DNA from 4 places in the Actinoplanes sp. URMC 104 genome. Region 4 is predicted to be linked to each of the others. Evidence: riboswitches for the same ligand, from Rfam matches in the RefSeq annotation. Region 4 holds a riboswitch; each other region holds the start of a gene.
What was found. A riboswitch is a leader RNA that binds a small molecule or an ion and turns the genes downstream of it on or off. The one in region 4 is predicted to bind cyclic di-AMP.
Positions count from the first base shown of each region.

Region 1: linked by a shared signal. The riboswitch ahead of ACSNN8_RS36490 (C40 family peptidase) and the one ahead of ACSNN8_RS15225 (coiled-coil domain-containing protein) in region 4 are both predicted to bind cyclic di-AMP.
Region 2: linked by a shared signal. The riboswitch ahead of ACSNN8_RS22635 (NlpC/P60 family protein) and the one ahead of ACSNN8_RS15225 (coiled-coil domain-containing protein) in region 4 are both predicted to bind cyclic di-AMP.
Region 3: linked by a shared signal. The riboswitch ahead of ACSNN8_RS16315 (transglycosylase family protein) and the one ahead of ACSNN8_RS15225 (coiled-coil domain-containing protein) in region 4 are both predicted to bind cyclic di-AMP.

Region 1 covers NZ_JBPQTO010000011.1:2,315,645-2,319,833, reverse strand. Annotated here, with positions in the region: gene ACSNN8_RS36500 (type 1 glutamine amidotransferase) at 17-727, opposite strand; gene ACSNN8_RS36495 (MurT ligase domain-containing protein) at 717-1,937, opposite strand; cyclic di-AMP (ydaO/yuaA leader) riboswitch at 2,444-2,580, shown strand; gene ACSNN8_RS36490 (C40 family peptidase) at 2,635-3,399, shown strand; gene mraZ (division/cell wall cluster transcriptional repressor MraZ) at 4,028-4,189, shown strand, end outside.
Region 2 covers NZ_JBPQTO010000007.1:208,296-212,484, reverse strand. Annotated here, with positions in the region: gene ACSNN8_RS22650 (cytochrome ubiquinol oxidase subunit I) at 1-742, opposite strand, end outside; gene ACSNN8_RS22645 (BlaI/MecI/CopY family transcriptional regulator) at 826-1,176, shown strand; gene ACSNN8_RS22640 (M56 family metallopeptidase) at 1,173-2,081, shown strand; cyclic di-AMP (ydaO/yuaA leader) riboswitch at 2,204-2,342, shown strand; gene ACSNN8_RS22635 (NlpC/P60 family protein) at 2,357-3,334, shown strand; gene ACSNN8_RS22630 (ATP-binding protein) at 3,500-4,189, shown strand, end outside.
Region 3 covers NZ_JBPQTO010000004.1:539,851-544,039, forward strand. Annotated here, with positions in the region: gene ACSNN8_RS16305 (IS481 family transposase) at 1-936, opposite strand, end outside; gene ACSNN8_RS16310 (hypothetical protein) at 1,003-1,347, opposite strand; gene ACSNN8_RS16315 (transglycosylase family protein) at 1,372-1,944, opposite strand; cyclic di-AMP (ydaO/yuaA leader) riboswitch at 1,946-2,088, opposite strand; gene ACSNN8_RS16320 (saccharopine dehydrogenase family protein) at 2,255-3,493, shown strand; gene ACSNN8_RS16325 (TetR/AcrR family transcriptional regulator) at 3,500-4,138, opposite strand; gene ACSNN8_RS16330 (hypothetical protein) at 4,149-4,189, opposite strand, start outside.
Region 4 covers NZ_JBPQTO010000004.1:308,883-313,071, forward strand. Annotated here, with positions in the region: gene ACSNN8_RS15220 (glycoside hydrolase family 65 protein) at 1-380, shown strand, start outside; gene ACSNN8_RS15225 (coiled-coil domain-containing protein) at 443-1,477, opposite strand; cyclic di-AMP (ydaO/yuaA leader) riboswitch at 1,481-1,613, opposite strand; cyclic di-AMP (ydaO/yuaA leader) riboswitch at 1,824-1,961, shown strand; gene ACSNN8_RS15230 (coiled-coil domain-containing protein) at 1,965-3,035, shown strand; gene ACSNN8_RS15235 (ABC transporter ATP-binding protein) at 3,057-3,830, opposite strand; gene ACSNN8_RS15240 (ABC transporter permease) at 3,823-4,189, opposite strand, start outside.

The DNA.
Region 1 (4,189 bases), on a different contig from region 4:
TCGTCGGGTCAGGATTTCAGGCGCCGGCGGCGGCGAGCCTTTCGGCACGCAGCCGGTCGGTCCACGTGTCGTCGACCGGGGCAAGACTATCCGCGCCGGTCGCCCATCGCAGTAGCAGATCGGCTATAGCTGGGTTGCGAGCGAGCGCGGGCCCGTGGGAGTAGGTTCCCAGGATCTTGCCGTGCCATGCTCCCTCCGTTTGACCGTCGTTGCCAATTCCGGCAGTCACCCGCGCCAGCGGGGCGACCCCGGGGCCCAGGTGCGTGCGACCGCCGTGGTTCTCGAAACCGCTCAGCGGGGGCAGGCCCAGCCGCGGGTCGATGTCGCCGCGGATCTCGCCGACCGCGCGGGTCTCGCCGCGGTCGGAGTGCAGGTCGAGCAGGCCCAGGCCGGGGCACTTGGCCCCCTTGGCGAAGAACGAGTGGCCGAACAATTGGTAACCGGCGCAGATGGCCAGCACCGCGGCGCCCTGGTTGACCGCCCGGTGCAGGCCGCCGTCGGCGATCAGCCGCTGGGCGGCGAGCGCCTGCGGGCCGTCCTCGCCGCCGCCGATGAGGTAGATGTCGGCGGTGGAGGGCATCGGCTGGTCGGACCGGACCGCGTACGTCTCCACCGGGATGCCCCGGATCGCCGCGCGGCGGGCCAGGATCAGCAGGTTGCCGCGGTCGCCGTACGTGGAGAGCAGGTCAGGGTAGATCCAGACGATCCGCAAAGCTTCAGTTGACACGGTCCAACTCCGCTCGGATGTCCTGGAACGCCGTGTAGTTGGCGATCACTTCGAGGCGGCCCATGGGCACGGTGCTGACCGCCTCGTCGAAACTCAACACGTGCCGGAAGGCGATTCCATTCACCTCGAGGCGCACGGCCAGGTCGTACGCCCGGTCGCCGGTGATCAGCACCGGCCGGTCACCCAGGGGCGAGAAGTCGACGTCGTAGAGCCACGAGGTGTCGAAGCCGTCGGGGTCGCGGGCGTTGATGGAGAGCAGCGTCGGGGCCTGCTCGGCCATGTCGAACGCCTCGAGCCAGCTCGCCGGGTTCTTCGCGAGCAGCAGGCGGATGTTGCGCCCGTCGCGGTCGACCTGGGCGTAGCGGCCGGCCACCGAGGCGACCGTCGCGAGCCGGGGAAGGGCCTCGATCGGGCGTACGCCGAACGCGGCGGCCACGGCCAGCGCGGTCGCCGCGTTGCCGAGGTTGACCGTGCCGGGCAGTTGCAGCTTCACCAGGTGCCAGTCGCCGCGCGGGTCGACCACGCCGTCCTCCTCGACGCGCCACTGGGCCTGCGGCCGGCGCAGCGGGCAGCCGGTGCACCACCAGTCGCCGTTGGCGCGCTCGATCGGGTCGCCGCTCTCGGGGCAGACCCATGAGTCGTCGGTCCAGCGCTGCCCGGCGCTGAACCACGTGACGTGCTGCGAGCCGCGGGCCGCCCACACCACCATCGGGTCGTCGGCGTTGGCGACCACGGCCACGTCGGGGTGCCCGGCGAGCGCGGTGCGCCACATCTGCGCCATCATCGCGACCTCCTTGGCCCGGTCGAGCTGGTCGCGCGAGAGGTTGAGCAGCGCGACCACCCGGGGGCTGGTCTCGTCGATGACCCGGGCCAGGTAGTGCTCGTCGACCTCGAGCACCGCGAACGGGGTGGCGCCCGCCTTGGCCAGCGCCGAGGTGTGCCCGGTGGGCATGTTGGCGCCGAAGGAGTTGGTGGCCACCGGGCCGAGCACGCCGAGCGCGGCGGCCGCCAGCCGGGTGGTGGTGGTCTTGCCGTTGGTGCCGGAGACCAGCGCGATCGCGCGGCCGGCCGCCAGGTGGCCCAGCAGGTCGGGGTCGATCTTCAGGCCGATCCACCCGCCGATGACCGAGCCGTCGCCGCGTCCCGCGGCCCTCGAGAGCGCGGCCGCGGTCTTGGACACTGAGGTCGCGACCTTGGCGCGCAGGGGCATCTTCCCGTCCGTCACGGGAGACGAGGGTACCGGAACGGGAGGTTACGTCGAGTTGCCGCAAGCCCGGTTCCGGCGGCCCGTCCGGCCGCGTACGGAAGGGCATTGAGATCAACGATTCGGCGGAGCACATTTTGGCCGGTGAAAGAGGTTTAAACTGCGGGAGAGTGAATGTGGGACCTCGGTCACTCGTTCGGTTCCTGCCAATAATGTGTTCTGATTCACGCGTAACCTTCTACGATTTGTAGTTCTCCTACTACTTGTCGTCATGGCATTTCTCGCCGGTCGGTAGCAAATCGGACAGTGTCCTTCATGCCAAACACGCTGAGTAGTCGAATCGGATCTCCCGCGGCTTCGAAATTTGAGGTAGCAAGGTCTGGCCGGCGGCACCCGCTCGCCGACTCGCGAAGACCCGGTTCACGCCGAGCCCTGCCCCGGGCCGGTCAACGCGACCACCCGAGCACCACGCACCAACCACAAAGGCATACGGGGGCAGGGACGGGGGACCCACTACTGGTCCGCTCCGCGCCACCCGCTCCGGTGGCGAACCACGGAGCAACCTCGGGGTGAAGCCGCGCTTGCGTGGCCGGGCAACCTTCCCGCCCGAACCCGACAGCTAACCTCGCAGGCGTGCCGGAGGGATATCTCTACCGTGCACGAACACAGTTCGAGCCGGGGTCGCCGCACGGCCGGCACCGGTGTGATCGCACTGTCTCTGGGTCTGTGCCTCTGCGCAGGCCAGCTGCTGGCCCCCTCGGCCGCCAGCGCCGCTCCTGTCGCCAAGGCTGCGGCCAGCGCCAAGATCAAGCCCTCGGTCCGCTCGTCGATCTCGACGCGGACGGTGACCTATGGCGGCAAGGTCAAGCTGACCGCCAAGTTCATCAACCCCACCAACGGCAAGGTGGTCACCTCGGGGACGGTCCGTCTCCAGGCGCTCCGCAAGGGCAAGTGGGTCAACTTCACGGCCAAGAGCCTCGGCAAGTCGGGCAGCGTCACGCTGACCGGTGAGCCGCACGCCAGCGGCCGGATGCGCGCCTACTACGTGGGCACGCCGACCTACAAGGCGAACGGCGGCGGCCAGTTCAACGTCGTCGTCAAGCCGAAGTCGTCGCCCGCCCGGGCGAAGATCATCAACGAGGCCAAGAAGCACGTCGGGTCGCTCTACAAGTTCGGCGCGGCCGGCCCGTCCCGCTTCGACTGCTCGGGTTACACGCTGTGGGTCTACCGCAAGGCCGTCGGCAAGAAGCTGCCGCACAAGGCCAACTCGCAGCAGAACTACGGCAAGTCGGTCGCCAAGTCCAACAAGCAGGTCGGCGACCTCATCATCTTCCGCAACGGCTCGTACGGGTACCACGCCGGCATCTACGCCGGCAGCGGCTACATGTACGACTCCCCGCACACCGGTGCGCGGGTCTCGAAGCGCAAGATGATCGGCTCGAACTACGTGGTGCGTCGCCTGGCCTGACGGCGGCTTGCATCACCGACTCAGTGGGGCGCGACCGGTTCGGTCGCGCCCCACTGTCGTCTCCCGCGGACGGTCGCACCGTCCGCGAGCGCGCCGGCGCCTTCGAGCGGCCCGCTCGCTTCCGGGGCGGGACCCCGTAACGCCGGCCGTGCTGAGGCCGGCTCTGCTTGCAGGGTCGAGCCGCGCCCCGGCTCACGCTTCTCGTGATCCTCGACGAGCGGTCTCCGTGATCCTCGACGAGCGGTCCCCGTGATCCTCCACGAGCGTCTCCGTGATCCTCCACAACCCTCCACGCGGCCCTCCACTTTCCTCCCGCGCGGGGGTTGACACCATCCGTCGGTGGGAGGTTTGGGCGTGTTCGTGCCGGTTCTCTCCGAGGGGGACGGCAGGATGTCGGAAACCGGACGGGGTTGATCATGCTCTTCCCCTCCACTTCCCATCCACGTCGTTGAGCTGCGGTTTCTTCTGTGAAGCGGGTTCGCGAACCCGTCCAATCGGCTTGCGGGTGGAGGGAAGTGGAGTAGAGTGGAGCGCAGTGGCAGGGCCGAGAGTCGAACTGACCTGAGGGACCTGCCGGCCCGAGTTGACAGGCGGACCGCGAACCGCCAAGGGCAGGGGGTGAGGGCCGATGTTCCTCGGCACGCACACCCCGCGCCTCGACGACAAGGGGCGGCTGATCCTTCCGGCGAAGTTCCGTGATGAGCTGGCGGGAGGTGTCGTGATCACCAAGGGGCAGGAACGCTGCTTGTACGTGTTCCCGATGCCGGAGTTCCAGCGCATCGCCGGCCAG
Region 2 (4,189 bases), on a different contig from region 4:
TCATCGGCTGCACCTGGGTGATGACCTTGCCGAGGTGGTCGCCGGTGAGCGCCGTCGCCGCGCCGCCGGCCAGCGTGAGCCAGGCGCCGAGACGGGCCAGGACGCGGTACGCCGGGTCGGCCGCGAGCCGCCAGACGCCGAGCGCCAGCAGCAGCGCGCCGCCCACCATGACCGCGCCCGCGATGGTGTGCGGGAACGCCGCCAGGTTGACCTTGTTGAGCAGCAGGTCGGCGAACGAGGTGAGCCGGGCCCGGCCGGTGTCCGGGTCCAGGGCGTACGCGACGGGGTTCTGCATGAAGGAGTTGGCCGCCAGGATGATGAACGCCGACAGCAGCGTGCCCACGGCGACGATCACGATGCACGCGGTGTGGATCGCGCGGGGCAGCCGGTCCCAGCCGAAGTACCAGAGCGCCAGGAACGTCGCCTCGAGAAAGAACGCCAGCATGCCCTCGATCGCCAGCGTGGGCCCGAAGACGTCGCCGTAGAAGTTCGCGAAGGCGCTCCAGCCGAGCCCGAACTGGAACTCCTGGACGAGTCCGGTGACCACGCCGACCGCGAACGTGACGATCAGCAGCTTGCCGACGAACTTCGTCAGGTGCAGGAAGTGCTCGCGCCTGGTGCGCAGCCACGCGAGCTGCAGGCCGGCGGCGGTCGCGGCCAGGCTGATCGACAGCGGCACGAAGAAGTAGTGGTAGATCGTCACGACCGCGAACTGCAGCCGGGTCAGGTCCAGAACGTCCATGGGAGCCCCCTCTACGACGTCTCGTAGTAGATACTACGCCTCGTAGTACGACGCGGCGCAGTAGAGGCGGTATGCTCGGTCACATGGCTCTCGGGGACCTGGAACGCGAGGTCATGACGCAGTTGTGGGACGCCGGTGAGCCGCTCACCGTGCGGCAGGTGCACGAGCGCCTGAGCCGTCAGCGCGATCTGGCCTACACGACGGTGATGACCGTGCTCGACCGCTTGGCGAAGAAGGGCGTGGTCACGCAGCAGAAGGCGGACCGCGCCTACCGGTACGCCCCGGCGCAGACCCGCGAGGAGATGACCGCCTCGGTCATGCTCGACGCGCTGACCGCCAGCGACAACCAGGACGCCGCCCTCGCGTACTTCGTCGGGCAGCTCCCGCCGGAGGCCCTCAAGGCCGCCATCGAAGCCGCCAGACGCCACGGATGACCGCGCTCCTGCTGGGCGCGCTCGGCCTGACCCTCTCGCTGGTCGTGCCGGGCGTCCTGGCGAACGCGCGCTGGCCCGACCGGGCCCCGGCCGCCGCTGTCGTGCTCTGGCAGTCGATCACGCTGACCGCCGTGCTGGCCGCCCTCGGCGTCGTGCTCGCCGCGCCCGAGGAGGTCACCCGCGCCGCCGGGTCGGGCAAGCCGGTCGCCGAGGCCGCGCTCATCGGCGCGCTCGCGGTCGCCGCGCTGATCATCCTGCGGCTGCTGGTCTCGCTGATCGGGGTCACCCGCCGGTCGCGGGCCCGCCGGGCCCGGCACCGCATGCTGGTCGACCTGCTCGACCGCGCGGAGCAGCACCGCGAGCTGGGCCCGGGAAACCTGCGGGTGCTCGACGGGGCGCTGCCGCTGGCCTACTGCGTGCCCGGCCGCCGGCCGCGGGTGGTGCTCAGCAACGGCGTGCTCGAGGTGCTCGACCGCGAGCAGATCGACGCGGTGCTCGCGCACGAGCAGACCCACCTGCGACAGCGGCACGACGTGGTGATGGAGTCGTTCACCGCGTTCTACCGCGCGGTGCCGCGGCCGCTGCGCAGCCGGCTGCCGCTCGACGCCGTCAACCTGCTGCTCGAGATGGTCGCCGACGACGCCGCCCGGCGCCGGGTCGGGGCGGAGCCGCTGCGGGCCGCGCTGGAGCGGCTGACCGACGCGGTGCCCCTCGCGGAGGACGTGGCACCCGGCGGCACCGGTGAGGCGCGCCACCGGCGGCTCGAACGGCTGGCCGCGTCGCACCATCCGTCCGTCGCTCTCACCGTCGCCGCGGGGGCCGCCGCGGTCGGCCTGTTGGTGTTACCCACCGTGATCCTGGTGCTGCCCTGGCTCGACCGCGCGCTCGAAGCCTGGCCGCTCTAGTGACTATGCGTATATGTAAGAGCGCATACAGTTTTCCCTCCGGAGCGCCTTCAGTTCGGCTCTAGATGGGGAGTACGGTGTTGTCCGGTCCGCCCAGCCCCCATCGTCCACCCGGTCGATCTGGCGGATCACCGCCCAATCGCCGGCAACGGCGAGCCGGGGACCCGAGCAGTTGGGGTGAAGCCGCGGTATGCCCGCGGCCGGGCGCGCTTCCCGTCCGAACCCGTCAGCTAACCCGGTCGGCGGCACGAGGGAAGAAAGGACAACCCACCCACGTGCGTCGCGCCGCAGTAGTGCGCAGCCTCGTCTGCGCCGCAGCCGCGGTCGGGATCATCTTCTCCGGACCCGCCGTCGCGCAGGCAACACCCTCGCCCTCGTCCGTCGAGGAGCAGATCGACAAGCAGTGGAACCAGCTCGAACCGGTCATCGAGCAGTACAACGACGTGCACGGCAAGCTGCTCAAGAACCGCGCCCAGCAGAAGAAGCTCGCCGCCCAGCTGACACCGCTCCAGGTGCAGGTGGACGTCGCGATGCAGCAGGTACGCGGGCTCGCCGTCGACGCGTACAAGCAGGGCGCGCCCAACGCGCTCAACGCCATGGTCATCAGCGGCACGCCGACCGGGCTGACCGACAAGCTGATGTACCTCGACCAGCTCGCCCGCGGCCAGCAGGAACAGATCGCCGACGTGGCCGCGCTGCGCGACAAGCTCGCGGCGACCAAGGCCGACCTCGACGTGGTCACCAAGTCGATCGCCGCGCGCGACGTCGACCTGGCGAAGCGCAAGAAGGCGATCGAGACCAAGATCACGTCGCTGCAGAAGCTGCGCATCCAGGCGTACGGCTCGGTGAACGCCGACGACGGCCCGCTGCGGCTCGGCCCGTGCCCCGTCGACTACACCAACGACAAGGGCGGCCGGGCGGCGCAGAAGGCGTGCGACCTGATCGGCAAGCCTTACGTCTTCGGTGCGGCCGGCCCCAGCTCGTACGACTGCTCCGGTCTCACCCAGGAGGCGTGGGGCAGCGTCGGCGTGCACCTGGACCACTACACGAAGGACCAGTGGAACCAGGGCAGGCCGGTGTCAGCCGACGAGTTGCAGCCCGGTGACCTGGTGTTCTACTTCCCCGGAAGCCTGCACCACGTCGCCATCTACATCGGCGGCGGCATGGTGGTGCACGCGCCGCACACCGGCGACCACGTACGGATGGCCAAGATCGACGGCAACCCGATCGCCGGCTACCGACGACCGGGCTGACGATCCGCCGCTCCACCCCCGAAGGCCGCCGAGGCGTACGCTCCGGCGGCCTTCGTGCTTCCCGGCAGCCTCCAGCTCTCCCGGCGGCCCTCGTTCTTGTCGGCGGCCTCTGCTCTTCCCGGCGGCCTTCGGTCCTCCTACCGGGCGCGGGCATAATGCCCTGTCATGAGCGACTCGCCGCTGATCGACAGCCTCACCGCGGCCGTCGAGGCCCGCCCCGACGACCTCCCCTTGCGCCTGCACCTGGCCGAGCTGCTGCTCGCCGCGGGCCGCGGCGCAGAGGCGATCGGCCACGCCGCTCAGGTGCTCGCCCGCGAGCCCGCCAACGGGACCGCCCAGAAGCTGATGTCCTCCGCCCTCGCCACCCCTCCGGCCGCCGGTCCTCCTTCCGCGCTGCCTCCCGCTGCCGGTCCTTTCTCCGCGCCGCCTCCCTCTTCCGTCCCGCCGTTCCCCCCGCCTTCCGCCTCCCCATCCCCTTCCTCGCCGCCCTCCTCCCCGCTGCCCCCTTCCTCGCCGCCGCCTTCGCCCACGCCATCTCCTTCCTCGCCGCCGCCCCCTTCCCCTTCCGCCCCGCCGCCCTCCTCCCCGATTCCCCCCTCCTCCCCGGGCGGCGTTGACTGGGATGCGATGGAGCAGGAGTTCGGCGACGTCGTGCCGCCGCGGTTCTCGCACGAACGCGAGCCCGTGCGGGGCCACGAGGACCGCACCTTCGACGTTGAGAAGTCGACGATCACGCTGGCCGACGTGGGCGGCATGCAGGAGGTCAAGAAGCGGCTCGAGATCTCGTTCCTGGGCCCGCTGAAGAACCCCAAGCTGCGCTCGCTGTTCGGCAAGAGCCTGCGCGGCGGGCTGCTG
Region 3 (4,189 bases), 230 kb from region 4:
TGTCTGGCCGTCCAGGGCGCCGTGTGGGCGGTGGTAGTTGTAGTAATCCTCCCATTCGCGCAGCTTGTCGTTGAAGACGCCGGTGTCGTCGATGACGACGCCTTCGAGCATGCGGTAGAACTCTTCGGCGTCGATGCGGTGGGACCGTTCGACCTTGCCGTTGAGGTGCGGCGATGCGGGTTTGATGTAGGTGTGGGCGATGCCTTGGTCGAGCACGTGCCAGTGGAACTGGGTCTGGAACTCGGCACCGTTGTCGGTCTGGATGACCTCCACCCGAAACGGCAGGCGTTGCAGCACGTAGTCGAGGAACTGGATGGCGGTCTTCTGATCGCATCGCGGGTAGATGCGCAGCACGCGCAGCCGGGTGCAGTCGTCGATCGCGGTGAACTGGTAGTACCTGGCACGGCGGCGTTGCTTGGGTAGCCGGCCTGATACCGGCGCTGTGCCGGCCGCGGGGTCGGCGGGCAGGCCGATCGGCTCGATGAACTTGACGTCGATCTGGAGCCGGTTGCCGGGAAGTGGTTTCTCGTAACGTTTCCAGCGTTTCTCGCGGCTGGTGTAGCGCTGCGAGGCGGGCAGCCGGTTGAGGCCGAGGCGGACCAGGATGTTGTAGATCGCCGAGCTGGTGATCGTGATGTCGTGGTATCGCTTGAGATACATCTGGATCTTCACCGGGCCGAAGTGATAGTTCTGCCGCAGGTAGACGATCTTGTTGACGATGTCGGCATGCGTCGCGGTCGGGCAGTGGTGCGGGGCGCTCGAGCGATCGCGCAGGCCGGTGAGGCCTTCGTCCTGGTAGCGGCGCAGCCATTTGTAGTAGGTCGGCCGGCTGATGCCGTAGTAGCGGCAGGTGCGGGCGACGTTGCCGGTGACTTCTTCAACGTGCCGCAGAACCGCCAGGCGATGCTGTGCCTGACGGTCCAGCTTCTGGTCCATCGACGGGGGCATAAGTCTCCAACGATCGGAGACCCGAAGTGTTAACAACCTCTGGCAGTTTTAGAGCTAGGCCAGGTGGCCGCGCAACGTCGCCGCCTCGGCCTCCAGCCGCTGCGCGTGCTCGGCACGGCCGAGCGCCCGGTAGTCGGCGGCCGCCTGCTCCCGCTCGTCCGCCTCGGCGCGGACGATGCGGGCCACGTCGTCCTCGGTGAGCACCCGGCGGGCCACCTCGGTCGCGCCCGCGCCGACGGGCGCCTCCTCGATCGCGAGTCCCCGTCCGCCGTCGGCCGGCGCCACCGCCTCGGCGTTGTCGATGGCGGCGAGCGTCGCCCGCAGGGCCGAGACCGCGGCCCGGTCCCCGGCCTTCATGGCCGCCGGCAGTGCCGTGCGCAGCCTCTCCCGCAGAGTCATGCGCGAGACGCTAGCCGATCCGCCTCAGTCCGACGACCTGGTTTGCACCGGGCCCGACAGCGCGAGCCGCTGCCCCGGATAGATGCGGTCCGGATCGGACAGCACGCCGGCGTTGAGGCGGTGCAGCGTACGCCAGCCGCCCGCCACCCCGGTCTGCGCCGCGATAGTCGCCAGCGTCTCCCCGGCGCGGACGACGTGATAGCGCGCCGAGCTGCCGGCGCTGACGGTCCGGTACTGCTTGGCCGACCCGGCGCGCCGGCCGCAGGAGGGCCAGGCGCCCAGCCCCTGGCCGCGCCGGACGCGCTCGGCGACGAGGATCTGTTCGTCGCGGCTGGCCTGGTCGGCGGTGCCGGCGAACCGCGAACCGCCGTACGCCCGCCAGGTGCTGCGGCTGAACTGCAGGCCGCCGTAGTAGCCGTTGCCCGTGTTGATGCTCCAGTTGCCGCCCGACTCGCAGTGCGCGATGGCGTCCCAGTTGACGTCGGAGGCGGGCGACGGCGCCGCGGCGGCCGGTGTGACGACCGGTGCGGCCAGTGCGGTGAGGCCCGCCGCGGCCAGAACCAGCGCGACGCGGGCAGGATTGCAGACTCGTGCCATGACAGGTTGCCCTCCACGCCTGCGAGGTGAGCTGTCGGGTTCGGGCTGAGGTGCCCGGCCGCGTACGTGCGGCTTCACCCCGAGGCGCGCGGGCGCGCCGAGGAACGTGGGTCCCCCGCTCCATGCCGTGGGTGTGAGTCCCGCCGGGCGGCGGCAGGATTAGGCGTTCCGCCCGCGGGGTCCGCGCTCTTCGCGGACAGGGCCGGCGGGGCCTCGAGGAGCCCGGCACCGGCCGATTCGTACGGGATCAATGGGTCTGAGACTAGCTGTGGCGAGCGGTTTATGAGGCGCTGATGCAAAATCCACAACCATGAGCGACCGCGTCCGCGAGCACGATATCGTCGTCTACGGGGCCACCGGGTTCGTCGGCGTCATCACCGCGCGCTACCTCGCCGAGCACGCGCCGGCGGGCACGCGCGTGGCCCTGGCCGGCCGTTCCGGGCAGCGGCTGGCCGACGTCCGGGGGCAGCTCGGCGTCGACTGGCCGACCGTCGTGGCCGACGCCGCCGACGGCGAGGCGCTGTCCCGGCTGGCTGCCTCGGCCCGGGTCGTGATCACCACCGTCGGTCCCTACCTGCGGTACGGCAAGCAGCTGGCGCGCGCGTGCGCCGAGGCGGGCACCGACTACGTCGACCTGACCGGCGAGGTGGTGTTCGCCCGCGAGAGCATCGACGGCAACCACGAGATCGCACGCCGCACGGGCGCCCGCATCGTGCACTCCTGCGGGTTCGACTCCGTTCCGTCCGACCTCGGCGTCCACGTCCTCGCTCAGCGGGTCGCGGCCGACGGCGCCGGCGAGCTCACCGACACCACCATGGTCGTGACCAGCCTGCGCGGCGGCGTCAGCGGGGGCACGGTCGACACGTTGCGCACCCAGCTGGACGTGGTGCGCGACGATCGCCGGCTGCGGCGGATCGCCGCCGGGCCGTACTCGCTGAGCCCCGACCGCGCCGCCGAACCCGACCTGGGCCGCCAGGGCGACGTGGCCACCGTCCGGGGCGCCGACGTCCATCCCCGCCTGCGCGGCACCCTCGCGCCGTTCTTCATGGCCTCCTACAACACCCGCGTGGTGCGCCGCAGCAACGCCCTGCGCGACTGGCGGTACGGCCGCCGCTTCCGCTACCGCGAGCTGATGAGCGTCGGCGCGTCCCCGCTCTCGCCGCTGCTCGCCAACGGCGTGCGGCTGGGCCTCGGCGCGCTGGTCGCGGGCATGATGCTGCCGCCGACGCGGTTCGTGCTCGACCGCGTGCTGCCCAAGCCGGGCAGCGGGCCGGACGAGCGGGTCCAGCGCGACGGCCACTTCACGTGCGACTTCTTCACCACCACGACGACCGGCGCGCGCTACACGGCCCGCTTCCGGGCGAACGGCGATCCCGGCTACGCGGCCACGGCGGTCATGCTCGCGGAGTCGGCGCTTGCCCTGGTGTACGACCGGGAGGCGCTCCCACCCTCGGACGGCGGTGTGCTGACCCCGGCCACCGCCCTCGGCGACGCGCTGGTCACCCGGCTGCGCGCCGCCGGCATGGAGATCACGGCCGCGCCGGCGTAGGGACCGTCAGAGCGACGTGGCGCTGCCGACCAGGGCCAGGGCGATGCCGGTCAGGTGCTCGGCGAGCTGGTCGGGGTCGCCGGGCATGTCCTGCGAGATCCAGTGGATGATCACTTCGCTGAGGCCCGCCACGAGGGCGAGCAGCGTCCGGTCGTACGCCAGCCGGTCCTTGGGCTCTCCGGTCGCGCGCCGCAGCACCTTCGCCACGAACTGGGCGTCCTCGCGCAGCACCCCGCGGCGGCGGGTCTCCATGCGCGGCGCGTTCACGTAGATCACGCGGGCGCTCTCGGGGTGGCTGCGCAGCATGCCGACCAGCGCGTGAAGCGCCGGGCCGAACACCTCGGCCAGGTTCGCCGGCTGCTCCGGCACGGCCGCCGCGATGCCGCTCAGCAGCCACTCGTTCTGTTCGCGGTTGACCTTCAGCAGCAGATCGGCCCGATCGTCGAAATGCTCGTAGAAGTACCTTTTGGACACCTTCGCGGCGGCGCACACGTCGGCCACCGTGACGTCCTCGTAGTCGCGCGTGCCGAACAGGTGCACCGCGGCCGCCACGATCCGGTCGCGCCGCTCGCTGGACCGCTGCTGGCGAGAGCGCCCGGCGTAGGTCTCACCCCGCCGAGGCGCCACCGTGGTTCGTTCCTCCACGACGACAACGTTACGACTCCGCCGTCACACCCACCCGTCGACGGTCCACAA
Region 4 (4,189 bases):
TGCACCAGAACTCGCGGGACGGCCTGCACATCGCGTCGCTGGCCGGCACCTGGATCTCGCTGGTCGCCGGGCTCGGCGGCATGCGCGACTTCAACGGCCAGCTGTCGTTCGCGCCACGCCTGCCCAGCCGCATCAACAACATGGAGTTCTCGCTGCTCTGGCGCGGGCTGCGGCTGCGGGTCAACGTGACGCCCGACGAGGTCACCTACTCGCTGCGCAACGGCGGCGGCTCGGCCCGGCTGACGCTGGTGCACCACGGCAAGGAGATCGAGGTGACCCAGGTCAAGCCGGTCGTCGTGCCGATCCCGCCGCCGCACCCGGTCGGCCCGGCGCCGCAGCAGCCGGCCGGTCGCGCGCCGGTGCGGCGGGCGACGAGCTGACGTCCGACGACGGAAAAGGGCCCCGGGATCTCCCGGGGCCCTTTCGTGTGTGTGCGGGGCGGTCAGAGCAGCGACACGTGCACGTGGTCGGTGTGCGCGCTCGGCCCGTGGTACGTCTTCCAGCCGCTGGCGGGGAACCAGATCTGCTTGTACCAGATCACGTAGTAGATGCCGAGCCGGTCGGCGTTGCGCACCAGGAACGCCATGAGGTTGTTGCCGTAGCGGCGCATGTCCTCGTTGTGCGCGACCGCGAAGCCCTTGTCCTGCAGCGACCAGTCGCAGGCGCGGCCCTTGGGATGCTCGAACGGCCCGCCGTCGCGGTGACAGCCCACGAACCGGTCGAAGCCGGCCTTCTTCACCTCTTTGTACATGTGGAACGTCCGCGCGGTGATGCAGCCGTTGGTCGTCGGGTCCTCGACGTTGCAGCTCTCGGGGGAGAACCCGCCGTCGGAGTTGCGCGGCGCCGGGGCGGCCTTGGGCGAGTTCGCCAGCACCAGGCCGTGCGTGAGGCTCTCGCCGCCGACCAGCGCGAGCGCGTCGTCGGCCGCGTCCTTCTGCTTCTTCATCGCGACGAGGTTGGTCTGCTGCTTGCGCACCTCGGCGTCGAGCGCGGCCTTGGCCTTGTTGACGTCGTCGATCGCCTTGTTGAGCTCGGCCAGCTTGCGGTCCTGCATGGCGTTGATCTCTTCGAGCGAGACCGCCTTGGCGAGGAAGTCGTCGGAGTTCTGGCTGCCGAGCAGGAAGCCGGCGGCGCCGAGGTGGCCGGTGCGGTACTGCTGGCCGGCGATCGCGTTGACCTCGGGCAGCAGCGCCAGGCGCCGCGCCTCCGCGGTCTTGATCTCGGCGGCCAGTCTTTTCTGCGCCGCCGTGGATTTCGTCACCGCGGCCTTGGCGGCGACGAAGCGACGGTTCGACGACTCGAGCACGTCGTCCAGGGTGGCGTTGTTCTTGCCGACCGATCCGCCCGACTCGTCGGGGCTCGTCGAGGTGCTGCCACCCGGCTCGGCGCTCGCCGGGGAAGCGGGTGCGGCCAGGAAAGACAAGGCCACGAGCGGCGCCAGGGCAAGTGTCAGCCACCGGCGGGGTCGTACGGTCAATGCAGTTCCTTCCGGTAAACCGCCGACCGGGTTAGCTGACGGGTTCGGGACGGAAGCGATCCCTACCGCTCGCGCGGATGCACCCCACTGACCTGGTTCCCCGGCTCGCCTCGCGGCGATTGGGCGGTGGCCTGCCGGCACCTCGGGGGCGGTGCCTCCGTGGCAGAACCGGCGGCCAGTTTACCCGAGACTTTGCGCCGCTTCAGTCTTCAGGAATGGCTATTTCGTAGTCACTCCGACACATTCCGTAATTGCCGTCACGTGCCGTCGCGGGCGAATTGCGGTGCGTGCGATAACTGTCGATCATTCGATGGAGTCGGTATGGTCGGGGGCGGTCTCCACCCCCAGGGGACCGCCGCCTAATCGCCCGCGGGCGAGCCGGGGAACCAACCGTTTTTCCGGGGTGAATCCGCGCTCGCGCGGTAGGGATCACTTCCGTCCCGAACCCGTCAGCTAACTCGGTCGGCGGCCGACGGAAGGAAAGGTTGTGCGGCATAACACTGTCCGCCGACGTTCGGCGGCACTGCTCGCGCTCCTCGTCGCCATCTCCGGGCTGACTCTGGCGGTGGCCGGTCCGGCCGCCGCGGCGCCCGGCGACAGCGGCGACGACGGCGAGGGCGCACCCAGAACCCTGATCCAGCAGCTCGAGGCGGCCTCCCGGGGCTACGTCGAGGCCAAGGAGGCGCTGGCCCGGTCGCGCACGCGGCAGTCCCAGCTGGCCGCCCGGCTCAAGGAGCTCGAGGGCCAGGTGGGCCCGAAACAGGCGGCGATCGACGACATCATCCAGCAGTCCTACCGGACCGGCCGGCTGGGACCGATGAGCGCCCTGCTGCAGGCGAGCTCCTCCGGCGACTTCCTCGACCGCGCCCAGACGCTCGAGACCGTCGCGGTCAAGGAGAACGCGGCGCTGGCCGCGCTCAAGGCGACCCGCGACGGGCAGCAGCGCGCGAAACTGGCCATCGACGCCGAGGTGCGCAACCAGCTCAAGCAGGTCAACCTGATGGCCAAGCGCAAGGTGCAGGCCGAGGCCGCGCTCAAGGCCGCCAACACCGGCGAGGACGCCGATCCGCCCGGCGGCGGCACGAGCGGCGGGTCCAGCGGCGGATCGAGCGGCGGCGGCTCGCAGGCCAAGGCCACTCCGGCGCCGCGCAGCTCGGACGGCTCGCTGCGGGACGAGGGCTGCACCGAGGACGACCCCACCACCAGCGGCTGCCTGACCCCGCGCACGCTGCACGCTCTCAAGCAGGCGCAGAAGGCGGGCTTCACCCGCTATGTCGCATGTTTCCGCGAGCAGAACAGCGGCGAGCACCCCAAGGGCCAGGCGTGCGACTTCGCCGCCGAGAAGAAGGGGTTCGGCGGCGTCGCGTCGGGTGGTGACAAGACGTACGGGACCAACCTGGCCAACTACTTCATCAACAACTCGGACCGGCTGGGCGTGCTCTACGTCATCTGGTTCAAACGCATCTGGCTGCCCTCGAGCGGCTGGAAGGCGTACTCCCGCGGCAACGGCGACCCGTCCAGCGACCACACCAACCACGTGCATTTATCAGTGCGCTGACCTCGCGAGGGGGTACGAGGCTTACTTGTTGACGTAGGTCTCGTACTCCTTCATCACGTCGTCGGTGGGGCCGTCCGCGCGGATCACGCCGGACTCGAGCCAGATGGTGCGCTCGCAGGTGTCCCGGATCGACTGCTCGCTGTGGCTGACCAGGAACACCGTGCCGGCCTCCTTGCGCAGGTCGCGCACCCGCTGCTCGCTGCGCTTGCGGAATTTCGCGTCGCCGGTGGCCAGCGCCTCGTCGATCAGCAGCACGTCGTGCTTCTTCGCCGCGGCGATCGAGAACCGCAGCCGCGCCGACATGCCGGACGAGTACGTCTTCATCGGCAGCGAGCTGAAGTCGCCGCGGTCGTTGATGCCGGAGAACTCGATGATGTCGGCCGTCTGCGCCTTGACGTCGGCGGGCGACATGCCCATCGCGAGGCAGCCCAGCTCGACGTTGCGCTCGCCGGAGAGGTCGTTCATCAGCGCCGCGTTCACTCCCAGGAGTGACGGCTGGCCGGCCGCGTAGATGCCGCCGCCGCGCTCCACCGGCAGCAGGCCGGCGATCGCCCGCAGCAGCGTCGACTTGCCGGAGCCGTTGGTGCCGATCAGGCCGATCGCCTCGCCCTTGTAGGCCACGAAGCTGACGCCCTTGACCGCGTGCACCTCGCGGACGGCCGCGCTCTTCTTGCCCGTGATGATGCGCTTGAAGCTGGCCAGCGGCGTGTTCGCGCCCGGCGCCACCGAGCCGTAGATGCGGTAGACGATGTGCGCGTTGTCCGCGATGACGGTCGGTTCCCGCTGGTCAGCCACGGCCGTAGCCCTTCTCTCCGCGCCAGAAGTACACGTAACCGCCGAAGCCGACGAGCGCGGTCCAGATCAGCGCGCCGGCCCAGAGCATCGGCGCCGACCCCGCGAGCTCGACGTCCTCCATCAGCGCGTGCCGCATCAGCTCGATGAAGATCAGCAGCGGGTTGGCCTCGACCAGCGTGAGCTGCCAGCCGTGCAGCCGCTCCTGGAAGAACGTGACCGGGTAGAGCACCGCGGACCCGTACATCCAGATGCGCAGGATGTAGGGGATGAGCTGCCGGATGTCGGTGACCTTGGAGATCAGCCGCGCCACGAACAGCGCGAGTCCGGCGTTGAAGATCGTCTGGAGCAGCAGCGCCGGC